3 regions of the Bradyrhizobium sp. UNPF46 genome follow, and region 1 is predicted to be linked to each of the others. Evidence: predicted binding sites of a transcription regulator. Region 1 holds the regulator's gene; each other region holds the start of a gene.
The links. Region 1 encodes PhoB, which activates phosphate uptake and scavenging genes when phosphate is short. Its sites were predicted from a motif close to TGTCATNNANCTGTCAT; they were not measured.
Positions count from the first base shown of each region.

Region 2: UNPF46_RS36855 (DUF2794 domain-containing protein) is a predicted target of PhoB. The motif match lies at 4,693-4,709, and genes of this name have one in related genera.
Region 3: ugpB (sn-glycerol-3-phosphate ABC transporter substrate-binding protein UgpB) is a predicted target of PhoB. The motif match lies at 4,861-4,877, and genes of this name have one in related genera.

Region 1 is NZ_LFJB01000079.1:1,947-9,339, reverse strand. It holds gene pstS (phosphate ABC transporter substrate-binding protein PstS) at 1-261, shown strand, start outside; gene pstC (phosphate ABC transporter permease subunit PstC) at 403-1,392, shown strand; gene pstA (phosphate ABC transporter permease PstA) at 1,397-2,248, shown strand; gene pstB (phosphate ABC transporter ATP-binding protein PstB) at 2,245-3,066, shown strand; gene phoU (phosphate signaling complex protein PhoU) at 3,078-3,794, shown strand; gene phoB (phosphate regulon transcriptional regulator PhoB) at 3,818-4,525, shown strand; gene UNPF46_RS28370 (GcrA family cell cycle regulator) at 4,770-5,282, opposite strand; gene UNPF46_RS28365 (aspartate aminotransferase family protein) at 5,740-6,948, shown strand; gene argF (ornithine carbamoyltransferase) at 6,948-7,393, shown strand, end outside.
Region 2 is NZ_LFJB01000131.1:6,104-13,496, forward strand. It holds gene ccmA (heme ABC exporter ATP-binding protein CcmA) at 1-105, opposite strand, end outside; gene acnA (aconitate hydratase AcnA) at 346-3,066, shown strand; gene UNPF46_RS36850 (DUF1223 domain-containing protein) at 3,404-4,180, shown strand; gene UNPF46_RS36855 (DUF2794 domain-containing protein) at 4,776-5,147, shown strand; gene UNPF46_RS36860 (GNAT family N-acetyltransferase) at 5,272-5,802, opposite strand; gene UNPF46_RS36865 (Bax inhibitor-1/YccA family protein) at 6,049-6,840, opposite strand; gene UNPF46_RS36870 (ABC transporter permease) at 7,122-7,393, opposite strand, start outside.
Region 3 is NZ_LFJB01000001.1:7,792-15,184, forward strand. It holds gene UNPF46_RS00050 (Hsp20 family protein) at 1-283, opposite strand, end outside; gene UNPF46_RS00055 (sn-glycerol-3-phosphate import ATP-binding protein UgpC) at 613-1,701, opposite strand; gene ugpE (sn-glycerol-3-phosphate ABC transporter permease UgpE) at 1,715-2,563, opposite strand; gene ugpA (sn-glycerol-3-phosphate ABC transporter permease UgpA) at 2,563-3,444, opposite strand; gene ugpB (sn-glycerol-3-phosphate ABC transporter substrate-binding protein UgpB) at 3,490-4,806, opposite strand; gene UNPF46_RS00075 (CaiB/BaiF CoA transferase family protein) at 5,106-6,326, opposite strand; gene UNPF46_RS00080 (organic hydroperoxide resistance protein) at 6,503-6,928, opposite strand; gene UNPF46_RS00085 (MarR family winged helix-turn-helix transcriptional regulator) at 7,082-7,393, shown strand, end outside.

The DNA.
Region 1 (7,393 bases):
GCCGACTGGGCCAAGGCGCCCGGCTACTACGTCATCCTGACCGACCAGCCCGGCGAGAAGTCCTGGCCGATCACGGCGGCGACCTTCATCCTCATGCACAAGGACGCCACCGACAAGGCGGCTTCGCAGGAAGCCATCAAGTTCTTCCGCTGGGCCTTCACGAAGGGCGACAAGGCGGCCGAGGAGCTCGACTACATCCCGATGCCGGACACCGTCGTCAAGCAGATCGAGAAGACCTGGGCTGCCGAGATCAAGAGCTAAGCGCCCCGGTCCCGGACTGTGCGCCGGGATCTCAAAAGACCTCCGCTCCGGATCGGCATTGCGCCGCATCCGGAGCGCAAGACCAACAACAACACCGACAGCAAGCGTATATAACGGGTACAGGGGATCGGCGTGGCAGAGATGGCCGTTCAGAGCGATGTAATCGACGATGCCGGACCGTATGACCGCGCCAAGGCCTTGGGCGCGTTCAAGCTCGGCGACGTCACCTTCTACTGGATCACGCGGTTGTCCGCGATCTCGGTGCTGCTGATCCTCGGCGGCATCATCATCTCGCTGATCGTCGGCGCGTTCCCGGCGATGAAAGCATACGGCTTCTCCTTCCTGTGGACGCAGCGCTGGGCGCCGTCGGCCGATCCGCCCGTGCTCGGCGCGCTCGGGCCGATGTACGGCACGCTCGTCACCTCCTTCATCGCGATGTTGATCGCCATTCCCGTCGGCCTCGGCATTGCGATCTTCCTCACCGAGCTCTGCCCGCAATGGCTGCGCCGCCCGATCGGCATGGCGATCGAGCTGCTCGCCGGCATTCCCTCGATCATCTACGGCATGTGGGGCTTCTTCGTGCTGGGCCCGTTCCTGGCCAACACCTTCCAGCCCCTTATGATCAGGATCTTCGACGGCGTCCCGGTGCTGGGCGCGATCTTCGCAGGTCCCCCGTCCTATCTCAGCACGTTCAACGCCGCGCTGATCCTCGCCATCATGGTGCTGCCCTTCATCACCTCGATCTCGGTCGACGTGTTCAAGACGGTGCCGCCGGTGCTGAAGGAGGCCGCTTACGGCGTCGGCTGCACCACCTGGGAAGTCGTCCGCAGCGTGGTGATCCCCTACACCCGCGTCGGCATCATCGGCGGCGTCATGCTGGCGCTGGGCCGCGCGCTCGGCGAGACCATGGCGGTGACCTTCATCATCGGCAACTCGTTCCGCATCTCCTCATCGATCTTCGCGCCGGGCACCACGATCTCGGCGGCGATCGCATCCGAGTTCGCCGAGAGCGACGGCCTGCACCAGTCCGGCCTGATCCTGCTCGGCTTGCTCCTGTTCGTGCTGACGTTCTTCGTGCTGGCCGCCGCGCGGCTGATGCTGATGCGGCTGGACAAGAAGGCGGGGAAGTAAGGTCATGGCGCTCAATCCGATCTATTCGCGTCGTCGCCGCGTGGACATCGTCATCCGCGGGCTCTGCTTCGCCGCGGCCGCCTTCGGCGTCACCTGGCTCGCGCTGATCCTGGTCACGCTGCTCTACAACGGCCTGGCCGGCCTCAATCTCGAGATCTTCGTCGCGGACACGCCGCCTCCGGGCTCGACCGAAGGCGGCCTGCGCAACGCGATCGTCGGCTCGATCATCATGACGTTGATCGGCGTCGGCATCGGCGCGCCGCTCGGCCTGTTCGCCGGCACCTACCTTGCCGAATACGGCCGCAACGATCGCCTGACCTCGGTGATCCGCTTCATCAACGACATCCTGCTCTCGGCGCCCTCGATCATCATCGGCCTGTTCATCTACGGCGCGGTGGTGGTGCCGATGCGTGGCTTCTCCGCGATCGCGGGCGCGCTCGCGCTCGCCGTCATCGTGATCCCGGTCGTGCTGCGCACCACCGAGGACATGCTGCTGCTGGTGCCGAATCCGCTGCGTGAGGCGGCCTCGGCGCTGGGCCTGCCGCGCTCGCTGGTGATCAAGCGCATCGCCTATCGTGCGGCCCGGTCGGGCCTCATCACCGGCGTGCTGCTCGCCACCGCACGCGTCGCGGGCGAGACCGCGCCGCTGCTCTTCACCGCGCTGTCGAACCAGTTCTTCAGCCTCGGCCTGAACAAGACGATGGCCAACCTGCCCGTCACCATCAACAACTTCGTGCAGAGCCCCTACGCCTACTGGAAGCAGCTGGCGTGGAGCGGCGCACTGCTCATCACCCTGACCGTGCTTGCCCTGAACATTGGCGCGCGCATCCTTGGCGCCGAGAGGACCGCAAAATGAGTGAACTTTCCGTATCGATGAGCGCCTCCGGTGGCCTTCCGCAGGCGCCGGTGCTGCCCGAGGCGCCCGCCAAGGTGACGGTGCGCAACCTCAACTTCTATTACGGCGAGCACCACGCGCTGAAGAACATCAACCTGACGCTGGGCGCCAACCGCGTCACGGCGTTCATCGGCCCGTCCGGCTGCGGCAAGTCGACCCTGCTGCGCATCTTCAACCGGATGTACGACCTCTATCCGGGCCAGCGCGCCACCGGCCAGCTGATGCTCGATCAGACCAACATCCTCGACCCCAAGCTCGACCTCAATCTGCTGCGCGCCCGGGTCGGCATGGTGTTCCAGAAGCCGACGCCGTTCCCGATGACGATCTACGAGAACATCGCCTTCGGCATCCGCCTCTACGAGAAGATCTCGAAGTCCGAGATGGACGACCGCGTCGAGAAGGCGCTGCGCGGCGGCGCGCTGTGGAACGAGGTCAAGGACAAGCTCAACGCCTCCGGCCTGTCGCTCTCCGGCGGCCAGCAGCAGCGCCTGTGCATCGCCCGCACCGTCGCGGTGCGGCCCGAGGTGATCCTGTTCGACGAGCCCTGCTCGGCGCTCGACCCGATCTCGACCGCCAAGGTCGAGGAGCTGATCCAGGAGCTGTCCGAGAACTACACGATCGCGATCGTCACCCACAACATGCAGCAGGCGGCGCGCGTCTCCGACAAGACCGCCTTCATGTATCTGGGCGAGCTGATCGAGTTCGACGACACCAGCAAGATCTTCACGTCGCCGACCGACCGGCGCACGCAGGACTACATCACCGGCCGGTTCGGCTGAGGAGACGCAATATGGGTACCGAACATACCGCAAAGGCCTTCGACACCGACCTCCAGGAACTCACTCGCCTGGTCGCCGAGATGGGCGGCATCGCCGAGCGCATGATCGTCGATTCCGTCGACGCGTTGATCCGCCGCGACGTCGCGCTCGGTCAGCGCGTCGTGACCATCGACGCCGATCTCGACGCGCTGCAGAAGAGGATTGAAGAGCGCGCCGTGCTGACCATCGCACGACGCCAGCCGATGGCGGTCGATCTGCGCGAGATCGTCGGCGCCATGCGCGTTGCGACCGATCTCGAGCGCATCGGCGACCTCGCCAAGAACATGGGCAAGCGCGTTGCCGCGCTCGAGACTGACTTCCATCCGCTGAAACTGTTCCGCGGCCTCGAGCACATGACCGACCTCGTGCAGCAGCAGGTCAAGAGCGTGCTGGACGCCTATGCCGCGCACGATCTGCCGGCGGCGATGGCGGTGTGGAAGGGCGACGAGGAGGTCGATGCGATCTGCACCTCGCTGTTCCGCGAGCTCCTCACCTACATGATGGAGGATCCGCGCAACATCTCGTTCTGCATCCATCTGATGTTCTGCGCCAAGAACATCGAGCGGATCGGCGACCACGCCACCAACATCGCCGAGACCGTGTTCTACATGATCGAGGGCCAGGCGATCACCGACAAGCGGCCGAAGGGCGACATGACCACCTTCGCCACGACGATCCCGAATACCTGAAGACTTTAAGGAGCGACGACACCATGGGCGCACGCATTATGGTGGTTGAGGACGAGGAAGCTCTCACCGAGCTTCTCCGCTACAACCTCGAAGGCGACGGCTATGACGTCGAGACGGTGATGCGCGGCGACGACGCCGACACCCGCCTCAAGGAACACATTCCCGACCTGATCGTGCTCGACTGGATGCTGCCGGGCCTCTCCGGCATCGAGCTGTGCCGGCGGCTGCGCACCCGGCCCGAGACCAAGCAGCTGCCGATCATCATGCTCACCGCGCGCGGCGAGGAGAGCGAGCGGGTGCGGGGTCTTGCCACCGGCGCCGACGACTACATCGTCAAGCCGTTCTCGGTGCCGGAGCTCCTGGCGCGCGTGAAGGGACTGCTGCGGCGCGCCAGTCCCGAGCGGCTCGCGACCGTGCTGGCCTATGGCGACATCGAGCTCGACCGCGACAAGCGCCGCGTGGCGCGCTCGGGCCGCCCGATCGACCTCGGCCCGACCGAATATCGCCTCCTGGAGTTCTTCCTGGAGCATCCCGGCCGCGTGTTCTCGCGCGAGCAGCTGCTCGACAGCGTCTGGGGCCGCGACATCTACATCGACGAGCGCACCGTCGACGTCCATATCGGCCGCCTGCGCAAGCTGCTCAATCTCGGCCGCGAGCAGGACCCGATCCGAACCGTCCGCGGCGCCGGCTACGCGCTCGACGATCGCTTCGCGAAGGCGGAGACGACCTGAGGGTTGCGAACGGTTGGTCTGGCGAGCTGCAGCCACATGCTCAGCTGTCATCCCGGGGCGCGCGTAGCGCGAGCCCGGGATCCATAACCACAGGGTGGGGTTTGGCGAAGACCCGGAGTGACCATCTCGCGCAACAATTGCGCCCTGTGGTTATGGCTCCCCGCGTTCGCGGGGACGACATCGGATGTGTTGAGCCGTCATCGCACGACGGCTGCCGTCCTTGCAGTCAGCTAATTCCGCAAACTCAGCGCGGGCCCGGCTTGGCCGGCGCACGCCGGCGATCCGCCGCCGGCTGATACGCCACGCGCGAATGCTGGGCGCAGTAGGGAAGGCCGGAGAGCGCCTTGCCGCCGCAGAAGAAGAAATCCGGGCTCGAGGGATCGCCGACCGGCCAGTGGCAGGTCGCCTCGTTCAGTTCGAGCAGCGACAGCCGCTGGCTCATCGGCACCACGTTGTCGTAGGTGACGGGCTCGGCCTCGACCTCGACCTCGAAGGCCTGCGCCAGCGCAGTGTTGCCGCGTGCGATCGGGCGGGTGACCCGCATCATGTGCTGCGCGGGACGCGCCTTGCGCGGCCGCGGCGCTGCCGACGAAGGGCTCTTGGCGCGGCCGGACAGACCGAGCCTGTGCACTTTGCCGATCACGGCATTGCGGGTCACATTGCCGAGTTCAGCTGCGATCTGGCTGGCCGATAATCCGGCCTCCCAGAGCTTCTTGAGCTGCTCGACGCGATCATCGGACCAGGTCAAAACCGTCATTGCACCCTTTCCCTCGCCGCGCGGCTGCCGTCCTGGCGCCCTTGCGGCGAATGCCTAAGCTTCGAAAAACCCGTGCCGCCGGAATCCCTTAAGGCTCGCCGGGCGCTCAACTGACGCCCGAACGTTTACGCCGGTACATGAGGACTCTTGGGATCAGAACCGCTGCACGAGATGTCGTATCTGACAGTCCAAACGCTACAATATGCCGTGACTCGCGCGCAAGAGTCTGCCGAGTCGCGTCCACATGTTCCGTGGCGAAAAACCCGCAAAATCGGCACCGCAAGACTACGGAATCAGCGTTTCCTGAGGCTTTCCGGCTGCCATTGACACCGGTTTCACGGGGCATAAGATGGTGTCACGTGCCGCCCTTAAAAGGCGGCACGTTTCGTTTTCCGGGCCGGTCTGGTGCGTTGCGCAATGCGCGCATCGCACCGTCCGCAACATTCAAGTGACCGTCATGACCAACAGCGCAGCCCCGCATTTGCTCCCTGTTTTCGCCAGGGCCAACCTCGGTTTCGAGCGCGGCGAAGGCTGCTGGCTGATCGCGACCAACGGCGATCGCTATCTCGATTTCACCTCCGGCGTCGCGGTAAATGCGCTCGGCCACGCCCATCCCGCGCTGGTCAAGGCGTTGCAGGAGCAGGCGACCAAGCTCTGGCACATGTCGAACCTGTTCCAGAGCCCGGACGGCGAGAAGCTCGCCGCGCGCCTGTGCAACGAGAGCTTTGCGGACTTCGTCTTCTTCTGCAATTCCGGCGCCGAGGCGCTGGAAGGCGTGATCAAGCTGGTCCGCCATCATCACTTCTCCAAGGGTGATCCGGAGCGCTATCGCATCATCACCTTCGAAGGCGCCTTCCATGGCCGTACGCTGGCGACGCTCGCTGCGACCGGCTCTGCAAAATATCTCGAAGGGTTCGGTCCGCCGATGGATGGTTTCGACCAGGTGCCGCATGGCGACATCGAGGCCGTGAAGAAGGCGATCGGCCCGCACACCGCCGGCATCCTGATCGAGCCGATCCAGGGCGAGGGCGGCGTGCGTTCTGCGCCTCCCGCCTTCCTCAAGGCGCTGCGCCAGCTCTGCGACGAGAAGGGCCTGCTGCTCGCTTTCGACGAGGTGCAGACCGGCATGGGCCGCAGCGGCGATCTGTTCGCGTATCGGCGCACCGGTGTCACGCCCGACGTGATGTCGCTGGCGAAGGCGCTCGGCGGCGGCTTCCCGATCGGCGCGGTGCTGGCGACCGCGGATGCGGCCGCCGGCATGGGCCCCGGCTCGCACGGCTCGACCTTCGGCGGCAATCCGCTCGCGATCTCGGCGGCCAACGCCGTGCTCGACGTCATGCTCAAGCCCGGCTTCTTCGACCACGTGCAGAAGATGTCGCTGCTGCTCAAGCAGAAGCTCGCCTCCGTGATCGACCGTCATCCCGACATCGTCAGCGAGGTGCGCGGCGAGGGCCTTCTGATCGGCATCAAGGCCGTGGTGCCCTCGGGCGATCTCGTCGCGGCCCTGCGCAACGAAAAACTGCTGACTGTCGGCGCCGGCGACAATGTGGTGCGTTTCCTGCCGCCTTTGATCGTCACCGAAGCCGAGATCGAGGACAGCGTCATCAGGCTCGAGCGCGCCTGCGCCGCGATCTCGTCCAGTCAGACCAAGCGGGCGGCAAGCTGATGAGCAAGTCCCCCGCCAAGACGCCGAAGCACTTCCTCGACATCAATGAGCTGCCGTTGTCGGAGCTCAAGCGCATGCTCGCCGCCTCCTCAGCGATGAAGGCGAAGCAGAAGGCGCATCAGCCGGTGCGGCCGCTCGAAGGCAAGACGCTGGCGATGATCTTCGAGCGTCCCTCGACCCGCACCCGAGTCTCGTTCGACGTCGGCATGCGCCAGCTCGGCGGCGAGGCGATCATGCTCACCGGCGCCGAGATGCAGCTCGGCCGCGGCGAGACCATCGCCGACACCGCGCGCGTGCTGTCGCGCTATGTCGACGCCATCATGATCCGCATCCTCAATCACGATGCGCTGCTGGAGCTTGCGGCCAACGCCACCGTGCCTGTCATCAACGGCCTGACGCGGCGCTCGCATCCCTGCCAGGTGATGGCCGACCTCATGACCTTCGA
Region 2 (7,393 bases), on a different contig from region 1:
GCCGACGACCGCCACGGCCTCGCCGGAGACGGCCGCGAAATCGAGCCCGGCAAACACCTGGCGGCCGCCGCGCACGCAGGTGAGTCCGTGCCCGGACAGCTGCATCTCGCCTCGTTTCAAGTCACTCAAAACCAGGCCTCAGGAAAACTTGGGGTAGCGCATGGGAATTTTTGGCTCGCGGTTGCTGCGGCACGATTGTGGCTGTGGCGGCGCGGTTAGAAAGCTTCTATAAGCCCGGAACTACTTGATGCAGCAACTCAACCTGCCCCTGCAAGCAGCCCAGCCTGATACGCTGACGGTGTTAAGATACCCCGCCGGGTATAACTAACAATTGGGATTTCCTACATGACCTCGCTCGACAGCTTCAAATGCAAAAAGACCCTCAAGGTCGGCGCCAAGACCTATGTCTATTACAGCCTGCCCACGGCCGAGAAGAATGGTCTGAAGGGGATTTCCAAACTTCCCTATTCGATGAAGGTCCTGCTCGAGAACCTGCTGCGCAACGAGGACGGGCGTTCGGTCAAGAAAGAGGACATCGTCGCCGTCTCGAAATGGCTGCGCAAGAAGTCGCTGGAGCATGAGATCGCCTTCCGCCCGGCGCGCGTGCTGATGCAGGACTTCACCGGCGTTCCGGCGGTGGTCGACCTTGCCGCGATGCGCAACGCGATGCAGAAGCTCGGCGGCGATGCCGAGAAGATCAATCCGCTGGTGCCGGTCGACCTCGTCATCGACCATTCCGTGATCGTGAACTTCTTCGGCGACAACAAGGCCTTCGGCAAGAACGTCGCTGAAGAGTACAAGCAGAACCAGGAGCGCTACGAGTTCCTGAAGTGGGGCCAGAAGGCGTTCTCGAATTTCTCCGTCGTGCCGCCCGGCACCGGCATCTGCCACCAGGTCAATCTCGAATATCTCTCCCAGACGGTGTGGACCAAGAAGGAGAAGATGACGGTCGGCAAGAAGACCGGCACTTTCGAGGTCGCCTATCCCGATTCGCTCGTCGGCACCGATTCCCACACCACCATGGTCAACGGTCTGGCCGTGCTCGGCTGGGGCGTCGGCGGCATCGAGGCGGAAGCCTGCATGCTCGGCCAGCCGCTGTCGATGCTGCTGCCCAACGTCGTCGGCTTCAAGCTGAAGGGTGCGATGAAGGAAGGCGTCACCGCGACCGACCTCGTGCTGACCGTGACGCAGATGCTGCGCAAGCTCGGCGTGGTCGGCAAGTTCGTCGAATTCTTCGGCCCCGGCCTCGACCATCTCTCGGTCGCCGACAAGGCGACCATCGCCAACATGGCGCCGGAATATGGCGCGACCTGCGGCTTCTTCCCGGTCGACGCTGCCGCGATCGACTATCTCAAGACCTCCGGCCGCGCGGCGCCCCGCGTCGCGCTGGTGCAGGCTTACGCCAAGGCGCAGGGCCTGTTCCGCACCGCCAAGTCGCCTGACCCGGTGTTCACGGAAACGCTGACGCTCGACCTCGCCGACGTCGTGCCGTCGATGGCCGGTCCGAAGCGTCCCGAAGGCCGCATCGCGCTGCCGTCGGTCGCCGAAGGCTTCTCGCTCGCGCTCAGCACCGAGTACAAGAAGGCCGATGAGCCCAACAAGCGCTTCGCCGTCGAAGGCAAGGACTTCGAGATCGGCCATGGCGACGTCGTGATCGCCGCCATCACCTCCTGCACCAACACCTCGAATCCGAGCGTGCTGATCGGCGCCGGCCTGCTGGCCCGCAATGCCGCCGCGAAGGGCCTGAAAGCCAAGCCGTGGGTGAAGACCTCGCTTGCCCCGGGCAGCCAGGTCGTCGCCGGCTATCTCGCCGATTCCGGCCTGCAGAAGGATCTCGACAAGGTCGGCTTCAACCTGGTCGGCTTCGGCTGCACCACCTGCATCGGCAATTCCGGTCCGCTGCCGGAGGAGATCTCGAAGTCGATCAACGAGAACGGCATCGTCGCCGCCGCCGTGCTCTCGGGTAACCGCAACTTCGAAGGCCGCGTCTCGCCGGACGTGCAGGCGAACTATCTCGCCTCGCCGCCGCTGGTCGTCGCCCACGCGCTCGCCGGCAGCGTGACCAAGAACCTCGCCGTCGAGCCGATCGGCGAAGGCAAGGACGGCAAGCCGGTGTACCTGAAGGACATCTGGCCGACGACGAAGGAAATCAACGCCTTCATGAAGAAGTTCGTGACCTCGGCGATTTTCAAGAAGAAGTATGCCGACGTGTTCAAGGGCGACACCAATTGGCGCAAGATCAAGACGGTCGAGAGCGAGACCTATCGCTGGAACATGTCGTCGACCTACGTGCAGAACCCGCCCTATTTCGAAGGCATGAAGAAGGAGCCGGAGCCGGTCACCGACATCGTCGAGGCGCGCATCCTCGCCATGTTCGGCGACAAGATCACCACCGACCACATCTCGCCGGCCGGTTCGATCAAGCTCACCTCGCCCGCGGGCAAGTATCTCAGCGAGCACCAGGTGCGTCCGGCCGACTTCAACCAGTACGGCACGCGCCGCGGCAACCACGAAGTGATGATGCGCGGCACCTTCGCCAACATCCGCATCAAGAACTTCATGCTGAAGGGTGCCGACGGCAACATCCCCGAGGGCGGCCTGACCAAGCACTGGCCCGACGGCGAGCAGATGTCGATCTACGACGCCGCGATGAAGTACCAGCAGGAGCAGGTGCCGCTGGTGGTGTTCGCCGGCGCCGAATACGGCAACGGCTCCTCGCGCGACTGGGCTGCCAAGGGCACGCGTCTGCTCGGCGTTCGCGCCGTGATTTGCCAGAGCTTCGAGCGCATCCATCGCTCCAACCTGGTCGGTATGGGCGTGCTGCCGCTGACGTTCGAGGACGGCACCTCGTGGTCGTCGCTCGGCCTGAAGGGCGACGAGAAGGTCACGCTCCGCGGCCTCGTCGGCGACCTCAAGCCGCGCCAGAAGCTGACCGCGGAGATCGTCTCCGGCGACGGTTCGTTGCAGCGCGTTTCGCTGCTCTGCCGCATCGATACGCTGGACGAGCTCGACTACTACCGCAACGGCGGTATCCTGCACTACGTGCTGCGCAAGCTCGCGGCCTGAGCATGATCCGGACCCGAAGGGCCGCGTTAGCGCAAAGTGCGGAGCGGTTTTCCGGGAAGATCATGCTCCAACAACAACCGCTAAAGTGCGCCCGCCGCACTTTAGCGCGCGAATTTGTGAACGATGGCTCACCGCGACGTGAGTAGAAGGTTAAACGAAGGCGGCCTATCACAAGGCCGCCTTCGCGCGTTTACGGCACGTTTCGGATGGGCCCGCCCGGCGGAAAACGGTCCTTTGACGGTTCTCTGGACGGATGAATGTGTCGTGCCCCGTAAGACTACGGTGACCATCAGACGATAAGATCTTCCCCCACGAGTGACGGTGTGTGACGTTCGACATGACAGCAATGACGGCCTCTCATCTGGTTTCGCGTTGGTCCGGTGCGCTCTGGTCGGGAGCTCTCGGCATCTGTGCCATCTTCGCCGTCGTCGTTCCCGCCTCCGCCGATCCCCGCGCCGTTGTCGAATTGTTCACCTCGCAGGGCTGCTCGTCCTGCCCGCCCGCCGACCAGATCATCGGCGACCTCTCCAAGGATCCCTCGGTCATCGCGCTGAGCATGCCGATCGATTATTGGGACTATCTCGGCTGGAAGGACACGCTGGCGGATTCGCGCTTCTCCGCACGGCAGCGCGCCTATTCGCGCATGCGCGGCGACCGCGAGGTCTACACGCCGCAGGTCGTGGTCAACGGTTCCACCCATGTCATCGGCAGCGATCGCGCCGGCATCGAGAGCGCGATCGGCAAGACCGACAAGGGTGTGGGCGTGATGAGCGTGCCGGTGACGATGTCGCTCGCCGGCAAGCAGATCAACGTGTCGGTGGCCGCGAGCAAGGAGCCGGCCGTCTCGCATGGCGAGGTCTGGATCTGCTCGATCGCCAAGTCGGTCCCGATCGCGATCACCCGCGGCGAGAATCGCGGACAGCAGGTCACCTATCACAACGTGGTGCGCAACCTGCTCAAGGTCGGTGACTGGACCGGACGTCAGGAAAGCTGGACGGTGCCGATCGAGAACCTGACGCGCGACGGCGTCGACGGCGCCGTGGTCTATGTCCAGGACGGCAGCCGCGAGAAGCCCGGCCCGATGCTGGGCGCTGCCTACACGTCGCTGCACTGATTTCAATTCTCTAGCGTCGTACTCACTCTCTCCCCTCATGGTGAGGAGCGCGCCCTTGCGCGCGTCTCGAACCATGCAGGCCCCGCTCGCTCGGCCTCGATGCTTCCAGGCGCCGCGCAAGAGCGCGGCCCTCAGGATGAGGACAGAAAATCTTCGCGCGGATGTTCGGAGAAACTCGTCGAGGCAGAAACATCCCGACAAAAACAAAAAAGGACCAACTTGCGTTGGCCCTCCTTGTCGCGCGTACAGACCCGATCCTGTTCGACCCCGGGGGGCTGGGGGCTGAGGAATCCGGAACCGAAAGGACCGGGTCAACGCACATGAATCTTTTCGCAATGCAGGGCGGCAGTCGCTAGGCGGAAAAGCGGCGAGACTAAGATTCTTGAGCACGATCCCGTGACGGTTCGTCGCGACAGAGTTCCACCCTGGCGTGTGTCCTGATTCGCAACCGATTCCACCGGTTGCGTGCATCGAGTTCCATCGAGGGTCTTGCGGCGAGGAACGGTTGGGGCGATCATGTATCCGTCATGATCCGCGGTTCCGGGGACGGTTTTCGCGGACGAGGGTCATGTTGTGCGATGAGGAGGCGCTTCCTATGAGTCTGATGTCGGAGGATGCCGATCCGAGCGAGCAGCGCGCGGCGGCGCGCCCCGCCGCTGCGAATGCGCAACAGGGCAGGGTGACGTTCAACCGGCTCGAGCTGCACCGTATTCTCAATCTCTACGGCCGTATGGTCGCCGATGGCGAGTGGCGCGACTATGCCATCGACTTTCTGAAGGACCGCGCGGTGTTCTCGGTCTACCGCCGCGCCTCGGAAGTGCCGATCTACCGCATCGAGAAGGACCCGCGGCTGGCGCGCAAGCAGGGCATGTACAGCGTGATCTCGGCGACGGGCCTGATCCTGCGCCGCGGCCACGAGCTCGAGCGCGTGCTGCTGGCGATCGATCGGAAATTGGCGGTGGTGTAGCCTCGCGTACGGTCGTCATTCCGGGGCGCGACGAAGTCGCGAGCCCGGAATTCGTTGGTCCATCGTCCGTGCCGTTCAATGGATTTCGGACACGTGCTGCGCGCCCCGGAATGACGAGTGAGCCCTACTTCCCCGGCACCGTGCTCCCGCCCTCGCCGAGGTCGCGCTGCATCATCACCGTGTCGAGCCAGCGGCCGAATTTCAGCCCGACATTGGGATGCGTGCCGATCATCTTGAAGCCGCCCTTGGTGTGCACGCCGATCGAGCCGGCATTGGCGGAATCGCCGATCACCGCGATCATCTGGCGGAAGCCGCGCGCCTCGCATTCGGCGACCAGCCGCTCCAGCAGCCTTGAGCCGACGCCGCGGCGGTGGAACGAGGGATCGAGATAGATCGAGTTCTCGACCGTGAAGCGATAGGCCGGCCGGGGCCGGTAGGCGCCGGCATAGGCATAGCCGGCCACGCGTCCGTCGAGGATGGCGACGAAATAGGGATAGCCGCCGTCGATCAGCGCGCGATAGCGGCGCGTCATCTCGGCAAGGTCAGGCGGCTCCAGCTCGAACGTCGCAGTGCCCTCGCGGACGGCCTGCTGATAGATGGCGGTGATGGCGGGGAGGTCGGCCTCAAGCGTGGGCCTGATTTCTGGTGCGGACATGGGAGAAGATTAGAGCCTTCCCGCAGGTGCTGGAAGGGGCTCCGGTGCTGCCCCACCCGTCATTGCGAGCGCAGCGAAGCAATCCAGAAATGCATCCGCGGAGGGACTCTGGATTGCTTCGTCGTAAGGGCTCCTCGCAATGACGGGGAGAGAGCGGTGCTCCATCCGGGATACGGGCGTGCACCTGCCCAAACAAAAACCCCGGCCTTTCGGCCGGGGTTCGTGTCCGTCCTCTCGTCTCAGAGCTTAGTCGCGCTGGCCGAGGAGCTGCAGCAGCAGCGTGAACAGGTTGATGAAGTTCAGGTACAGCGACAGGGCGCCGGTGATGGCCGCACGCTCTGCGATGTCACCGCCGGCCGAAGCGTAGCCGTAGATGTAGTCGTTCTTCAGCCGCTGGGTATCCCAGGCGGTGAGGCCCGCGAACACCAGCACGCCGACGACCGACACGATGAACTGCAGCATCGAAGAGGCCAGGAACAGGTTCACCAGGCTCGCGATGATGATGCCGATCAGGCCCATGAACAGGAACGAGCCCATCCCGGTCAGGTCACGCTTGGTGGTGTAGCCGTAGAGGCTCAGCGCGCCGAAGGTCGCCGCGGTGATGAAGAACACCCGCACGATCGAGGTGTGCGTGAACACCAGGAAGATCGACGAGAGCGAGATGCCCATCAGCGCCGAGAACACCCAGAACAGGATCTGGGCGGTCGAGGGCGCCAGACGGTTGATGCCCGCCGAGATCACGAACACCATGGCGAGCGGCGCGAGCATGAACAGCCACTTCAGGGGGCTGACGAACATCGCGTAGCCGAACGGCGTCAGGAACATATTGCCGACGCGGACGGCGTCCGCGGTCGGGACGTCAGTCACGGCAGCCATGTAGACGCCGAGCGCGGCCAGGCCGGTGATGGCGAGGCCAATGCTCATGTAATTGTAGATGCGCAGCATGTAGGCGCGCAGGCCGGCATCGACCGTCGCGGCGTCAACACGCCCGGCGGCCCTGCCGAAAGGAGAAGCGTAGTTACGGTCTAGGTCCGACATGGTCGAATTCCCGTTGGTTGGTCCGGTCCGGCATGAGGGTCGCCATGCCGCCGGTTCGTCAAATTCTATCTCGGATACCAATGCCAGCCGACTAAATTTTGGCTAACAATCCGGGCTCCGAACCCATTCGATATGTGGGAAACTAACACATTCACTGCAACCTTCCACGCGCGGCTGAATGTCGCCCTTGGCGGCAATCCTGACGCGAACCTGACGAGCAGTCGTGGTTAATCGCGGGAATCGTGCGATTCCGCATCCGAGCGGCCATCCGCTACATTTTGTCACAAATTCCGCAACACCGTGGCGGGCTTTTTGTTCAATGCCAGCAGCGTGCCTGCGAGCCCGAGTCCGACGGTGACGACGAGCGCGGCCGCGACCACTCCGGCCGCGCTGCCGGCCTGCCAGACGAAGCTCAGCGTCATCAGCCGCGTCACGATCATCCAGGCAGCTAAGCTGCCGGCGATCACGCCGAAAACCGCGGTGGCGAGCCCGATCAGGAGGTATTCGAGCGCATAGGCGCCGAGCAGCCGCAGCCGCGTCGCGCCCAGCGTCT
Region 3 (7,393 bases), on a different contig from region 1:
GCGCGGCGATGCCGCGATGGATGTATTGCCGGGTCTTGTCGTCCTGCTGACGCCCGCGGATCACGAGCTGGTTTTCCTCAATGGTTACATCGAGTTGGTCGCGGGTGAATCCGGCGACCGCCAGCGTGATGCGTAACCGCTCGGGCTGGCCGTCCGCGCCGCCACACCTCTCGATATTGTAGGGAGGGTAGCCGTCGGCGCCTTTGACGACGCGATCGAGCACACGCTCAATCTCGTCGAAGCCCAGAAGGAACGGACTGGATAACGTGGGAACACGAGACATAGTTTACAAAGTCCTCGCAGAAGCGACTTTGGTGTGTCGGGGCCCGCAAGTGGCACCCCTTGATCAGCAATATGGGCACGTTCCCGTGTTGGTTCAAGGACGTAGCGGGGGGAGCTGTGGATGGGGAGCGCCGGCCGCGCCGGTCCGTTCTTGCCATCGCTGAGGTGTCAGCCATGTCTCCGAACGCTTGGCAGAGATTTCCTTCAGGCTGAGTCGACCAGCGCAGGAGCGACGATTTTCCGTCGCCAATTTCCTCAACGAAAACAATGCCCCTTCTACTGTGCATGGGGTTGTTTTCGCAATTTTGGTTTGGGAGGCTTCGGAAGCCCTCAGGCCTCTAACCGCTTCCGGCCGTCACCGCTGAACAGATGCAGCTTCTGGCGAACAGCCGCGACCCGGATTTTCGCGCCGATGGCGGGCGCCTCGGTGCCGGGAATGCGGACGATGATCTCGCCGGGCGGCAGTTCGCCGGGTGTGGCGGCGACACGTTGCTCTTCCTGCTCGCGCGAGCCGTAGACGAAGGTTTCGGCGCCGACGCGCTCGATGGCTTCCACGGTGAGCGGCAAGGCGACGCCGCCGTCGGGCGTCCGGTCGGTGATGACGAAATCTTCCGGGCGGATGCCGAGGATGCCGGCGTCGGCCGCCGCGCTGCCGGCGAGCTGCGAGCGGATCTCCTCGGGCCGCGTCGACATCAGATTCATCGGCGGCGCGCCGATGAAGGAGGCGACGAAGGTGGTCGCCGGCTTCTCGTAGATCGCCAGGGGATTGCCGATCTGCTCGACCTGGCCGCCGTTCATCACGACCAGGATGTCGGCAAGCGTCATGGCTTCGAGCTGGTCGTGGGTGACGTAGATCGACGTGGTGTTGAGCCGGCGCTGCAATTTGCGGATCTCGACCCGCATCGCGATGCGGAGTTTGGCGTCGAGGTTCGACAGTGGCTCGTCGAACAGGAACACCTTCGGCTGGCGCACGATGGCGCGGCCCATGGCGACGCGCTGACGCTGGCCGCCGGAGAGCTGGCGCGGCTTGCGCTCCAGCATCGACGACAGCTCGAGCACGCGTGCGGCTTCCTCGACGCGGGTCTTGATCTCGGCCTCGGCCATGCCGCGGTTGCGCAGGCCGTAGGCCATGTTGTTGTAGACGCTCATATGCGGATAGAGCGCGTAGTTCTGGAACACCATCGCGATGTCGCGATCGGCGGGCTCGATCTGGTTGACGATGCGGCCGCCGATGTCGATCTCGCCGCCGGTGACGGTCTCGAGGCCCGCAACCATGCGCAGCAGTGTGGACTTGCCGCAGCCGGAGGGGCCGACCAGCACGCAAAACTGTCCGTCGCCGACATCGACGTCGACGCCCTTGATGGCCTCGAAGCCGCCGGGATAGGTCTTGCGGACGTTGCGCAGGGTGACGTTAGCCATGAAAACTCGCTTCTTACTTTTCCGTCTCGACCAGACCGCGCACGAACAATTTCTGCATCACGACGACGACGAAGACCGGCGGCAGCATCGCAAGCACGGCGGTCGCCATCACGATCGGCCATTCGGTCAGCGCGTCGGTGGTGGTGATCATCTTGCGGATGCCGACCTGGATGGTCTGCATGTCGTCGCGGGTGGTGATGAGCAATGGCCAGAGATACTGGTTCCAGCCGAGGATGAACAGGATCACGAACAGCGCCGCCATGTTGGTGCGCGACAGCGGCAGCAGCGTATCCCAGAAGAAGCGCAAAGGACCTGCGCCGTCGATGCGCGAGGCCTCCAGCAGCTCGTCCGGCACGGTCATGAAGAATTGCCGGAACAGCAGCGTCGCGGTGGCCGAGGCGATCAGCGGCAGCGCGAGGCCCGCGTAGCTGTCGAGCATGTGCAGATCGGCGACGATCTTGTAGGTCGGATAGATGCGGACCTCGACCGGCAGCATCAAGGTGATGAAGATGATCCAGAAGATCGGCATCCGCAGCGGAAAGCGGAAATACACGATCGCATAGGCCGAGATGATCGAGATCGCGATCTTGCCGACCGCGATCAAGAGCGCCATCACCAGCGAGTTCAGCATCATGTTGCCGACCGGCTCGCGGGTCGAGCCGCTCGTGCCGACGAAGATGGTCTGGTAGTAGGTCTCGAAGAAATGACCGCCGGGCAGTAGCGACATCTGCCCGTTCGCGATCAGCGCGTTGTCCTGGGTCGAGGCGACGATCGCGATGTAGACGGGAAACGCGACGATCGCGATTCCGATCCAGAGAATGAAATGGGCGACGTAGCGCCGAATGCCCTCGTCCTCGACCATCAGTAGGTCACCTTGCGTTCGACGAAGCGGAACTGGATTCCCGTGAGCACGATCACCATGATCATCAGGATCACCGATTGCGCCGCGGAGCTGCCGAGATTGCCGCCGAGCAGGCCGTCGGAATAGACCTTGTAGACCAGCGTCTCCGTCGACTTGCCGGGACCGCCGCGGGTCATGGTGTCGATGATGCCGAAGGTGTCGAAGAAGGCGTACACGATGTTGACGACCAGCAGGAAGAAGATGGTCGGCGAGAGCAGCGGGAAGGTCACGGTCCAGAACCGGCGCATCGGACGCGCGCCGTCGATCGCGGCGGCCTCGAGCACGCTCTTCGGGATGGCTTGCAGGCCCGCGAGGAAGAACAGGAAATTGTAGGATATCTGCTTCCAGGCGGCGGCGAGGATGATCAGGCTGGCGGCCTGGTCGCCGTCGAGCAGCGGATTCCAGTCGATCCCGGCAGCGCGCAAATAGCGCGAGATCACACCGAGCGAGGGATGCAGCATGAAGATCCAGAGCACGCCGACGACCGGCGGCGCGACTGCATAGGGCCAGATCAGAAGCGTGCGATAGAGCGTCGATCCGCGCAGCGGCTTGTCCGCCATGACGGCGAGCAGCAGCGCGACGGACAGCGACGAGACCGCGATGGCGAACGAGAAGAAGAAGGTCCGCAGGATCGATTCGAAATAGGCGGGATCCCTGAACAGCTCGATGTAATTGTCGAACCAGACGAAGCTCGTCGACAGACCGAAGGCGTCCTGGAGCAGGAAGGACTGGATCACCGCCTGCAGGGCGGGCCAGTAGAAGAAAATCAGGACGATCGCGAGCTGCGGCGCAACCAGCGCGTAAGGCAATAGCTTCGATTGGAAAATGGCTTGCTTTTGCATGATGGACGGCACCGGCAGGCCGCGTGGCCTGCCGGCGCCTTCGCCTTATTTTACGGCGGTCTTTTCGAACTGGCGCAGCATGGTGTTGCCGCGCTCGACGGCGGCATCCAGCGCCTGCTTGGCGGTCTTCTTGCCGGCCAGCGCCTGCTCGATCTCCTCCGACCAGACGTCACGCAGCTGAACCATGTTGCCAAGGCGCAGGCCGCGCGAATTCTCGGTCGGCTCCTTGTTGGTCAGCTCGAGCAGCGGGGTCTCGAGATAGGGCTGATCCTTGTAGAAGCCCTCGGCCTTGGCCTTCTCGTACGCCGCCTTGGTGATCGGCAGGTAGCCCGAGGCCTTGTGGATGTAGACCTGGCGATCGGTGTCCGAGAGGAAGCTCAGGAACTTGGCGACGCCCTTGTAGTCGTCGGCCGGCTTGCCGCCCATCACCCAGAGCGAGGCGCCGCCGATGATCGAGTTCTGCGGCGCGCCCTTGACGTCCGGATAATACGGCATCGGCACGGCGGTGAAGTTGAACTTGGCCTGCGCCTTGACGTTGCCGAAGAACGCCGAGGAGGTCAGGTAGAGCGGGCATTCACCCGAGGTGAAGCGGCCTTCGCCGGTGTTGGTACGGCCGGCATAGTCGTAGGTCTTGTCCTTCTGCAGCTCGACCAGCTTCTCGAGATGCTTGACCTGCAGCGGGCCGTTGAATTCGAGCACGGTGTCGAAGCCGTCGAGGCCGTTGGCCTTGGTCGAGAGCGGCACGTTGTGCCAGGCCGAGAGCTGCTCGAGATTGACCCAGGTCACCCACGAGTTGGAGAAGCCGCAGGTCGCATGGCCGTTGTCATGGAGCTTCTTGGCCGCGGCGAAAACGTCGGGCCAGGTCTTGGGGATCTCGACATTCGCCTTCTTGAGCTCGTCGAGGTTGACCCACATGACGGTCGACGACGAGTTGAACGGGAACGACAGCATCTCGCCCTTCGAGGTCGAGTAATAGCCGGTGATCGCGGGCAGATAGGCTTTCGGATCGAACTTCTCGCCGGTCTCGGCCATCAGCTTGTAGACAGGCTTCACGGCGCCGGTCGCGGCCATCATGGTCGCGGTGCCGACTTCGAACACCTGCATGATGTGCGGGGCGTTGCCGGCGCGGAACGCCGCGATGCCCGCGTTCATCGTGTCGGCGTAGTTGCCCTTGTAGGTGGGGATCACCTTGTAGTCGCTCTGCGCTGCGTTGAAGTCGTTGGCGAGCTTGACGATGACGTCGTTGTTGGCGCCGGTCATCGCGTGCCACCACTGGATTTCCGTCGCGGCCAGCGCCGGCGCTGCGCCGAGACCAAACGTGAGTGCCACAGCAGCAGCCGTGCCAAAATGTCGAAGAGCCATCAAGAAAACCTCCCTTGCCCGTCACTAAAGAAGCGCTTGCGCTAGCAGCGCCATATGACGTTCACATGACTGTGTAAGCGGGAGAAACGAAAGCAGCAAGCGCTGCCAAATGGGAAGTCGTCAAATAGGCGAAGACGAAGCGGGCAGCCTGCCCCGTTCGCGGTGCACTATCGTGCCCGCGCCGCAGTGCGGCATTATGCTTGGATAAGCGACGTTCGGGCCACAGGCTCGAAACCCTCTCCCGCTTGCTTGCGGGAGAGGGAGCACACCTACCCCTGGCGCTCGATTCTCTTCTTGCCTCAGCGCTTGCGCTCGGGGCCGCAGACCGTGCCCTTTTCGACCATCGCGTCGATCTCGGCCTTGGAGTAGCCGAACTCGCCCAGCACTTCCGCCGAGTGCTGGCTGAATTTCGGCGGCAGCCGGCGCAGGCTCGGCTTGCTGCGGTCGAGCCGGATCGGTGACGCCACGCCCTTGTACCAGTCCTTCTCGATAATATCGCCGCGCGCGATCGTGTGCGGGTTCGTCAACGCCTGGTCGATCTTCTGCACGGGCCCTGCGGGCAGGCCCGCGGCCAGCAGGCGATTGCACAGCGGCTCGGCCTCGTGCTGGCTGAACACCGCGGCGAGCTCGGCGCGCAGCGCCTCGCGGTTGGCGATGCGGTCCTTGTTGCGGGCAAAGCGCGGGTCGGTGCCGAGCTCGGGCTTGCCGATCTCCTTGGCGAGCTTGCGGAAGGTGCCGTCATTGCCGACGCCGATGAAGATGTTGTCGGTCTTGGTCGGGAAGATCGCATAAGGCACGAGATTGGGATGCTCGTTGCCGGTGAGCGAGGGCGGCTTGCCATGCATGAAGTAGTTCGCGGTGTGCGGATGCATGATGGCAAGGCCGGTCTCGTACAGCGTCGTCTCCAGGAACTGGCCCTTGCCGGAACGCTGCCGCTCCGACAGCGCCATCAGGATGCCGATCGCCGCATAGAGGCCGGTGCCGATGTCGACCAGCGGCACGCCGATCCGCATCGGCCCGCTCTCCGGCGAGCCGGTCGCCGCGATCATGCCGGTCATGGCCTGGATGATGGCGTCATAGCCGGGATTGCCGCCGCGCGGGCCGTCGGCGCCGAAGCCGCAGATCCGGCAATGCACGAGACGCGGGAATTTCTGGCTGAGCACATCGTTGCCGATGCCCCATTTCTCCAGCGTGCCCGGCTTGAAGTTCTCGATCAGGACGTCGGCCGTTTCCAGCATCTTGAGCAGCACGATGCGCCCGCCCTCGGAGGCGAGGTCGAGGCCGATCGATCGCTTGTTGCGGTTGATGCCGATGAAATAGGCCGCGTCCTCCTCGTGGAAGGGAGGGCCCCAGTCGCGCACCTCGTCACCGGCAGGCGGCTCGACCTTGATCACGTCGGCGCCGTGGTCGGCGAGGATCTGGGTGCAGTAGGGACCGCCGAGCACGCGCGTGAGATCGATGACGCGCAATCCGCTCATGGCACCCAAAACAGCTTCAGAACCCGCGGCTTCAGAACTCATGCCTTCGCTTCCCCTGTGTCGACATTTCGTCACAGGCCTAGCGAGGTTTGTTTGCGCCAGCAATGGTCTGCCGCGTAGGGCCGCATGCGCCGCCGCCGCGCAATCCCGCGATGTGGGAAATCAACGGAAGCGGCCGGCCCGAGGGGGATCCCGGGCCAGCCAATCCGCCGTTCCGATCAGACGACCGTCAGGCGAACGTCGACATTGCCGCGCGTGGCGTTGGAGTAGGGGCACACCTGGTGCGCCTTGGCGACCAGCGCTTCGGCCTCAGCGCGGGCGAGGCCCGGCAGCGAGACCGCGAGGTCGATATCGAGGCCGAAGCCGCCTTCGGAGCGCGGGCCGATGCCGACGGTCGAGGTGACGGAGGCGTCCGCGGGAACCTTGGGGCCGCCCTGCGAGGCCACGAACTTCATCGCGCCGATGAAGCAGGCGGCATAGCCGGCCGCAAACAGCTGCTCGGGATTGTTGCCGGCGCCGCCACCGCCGCCGAGCTCCTTCGGCGTGGTGAGCTTGACGTCGAGCGCGCCGTCGAGGGTTGCAGCATGGCCGTCGCGGCCGCCGGTGGCCTTGGCGCTGGTCTTGTAGAGGACGTTCACGGACATTGTCGTCTCCCTTGGGTTTCGATGGGGTGCGATCCATATCGCAAACAATTAGATTGTGCGCAATTGAAATTCCGCGGTCTCACATTTAATTGTTCGCAATTGAATGTGCCGGCGCGCGGCGCCAGAATGAGACAGGTCCTTTAGAGATTCCCCATGCCTCGAAAATCATCGGCAGCGGACGCGCCGCTGCGGCTCGACAACCAGATCTGCTTCGCGGTCTATTCGGCCGCGCATGCCTTCAACCGCGTCTACAAGCCGCTTCTGGACCGGCTCGGCCTGACCTATCCGCAATATCTGGTGATGCTGGTGCTGTGGGAACGCGACGACGTTCCGGTCAAGGACATCGGCGAGCGGCTGTTCCTGGATTCGGGCACGCTGACGCCGCTGCTCAAGCGGCTGGAGGCGGCCCATCTCGTCAAGCGCACACGTTCCAGCGAGGACGAGCGCCAGGTGCTGATCGCGCTG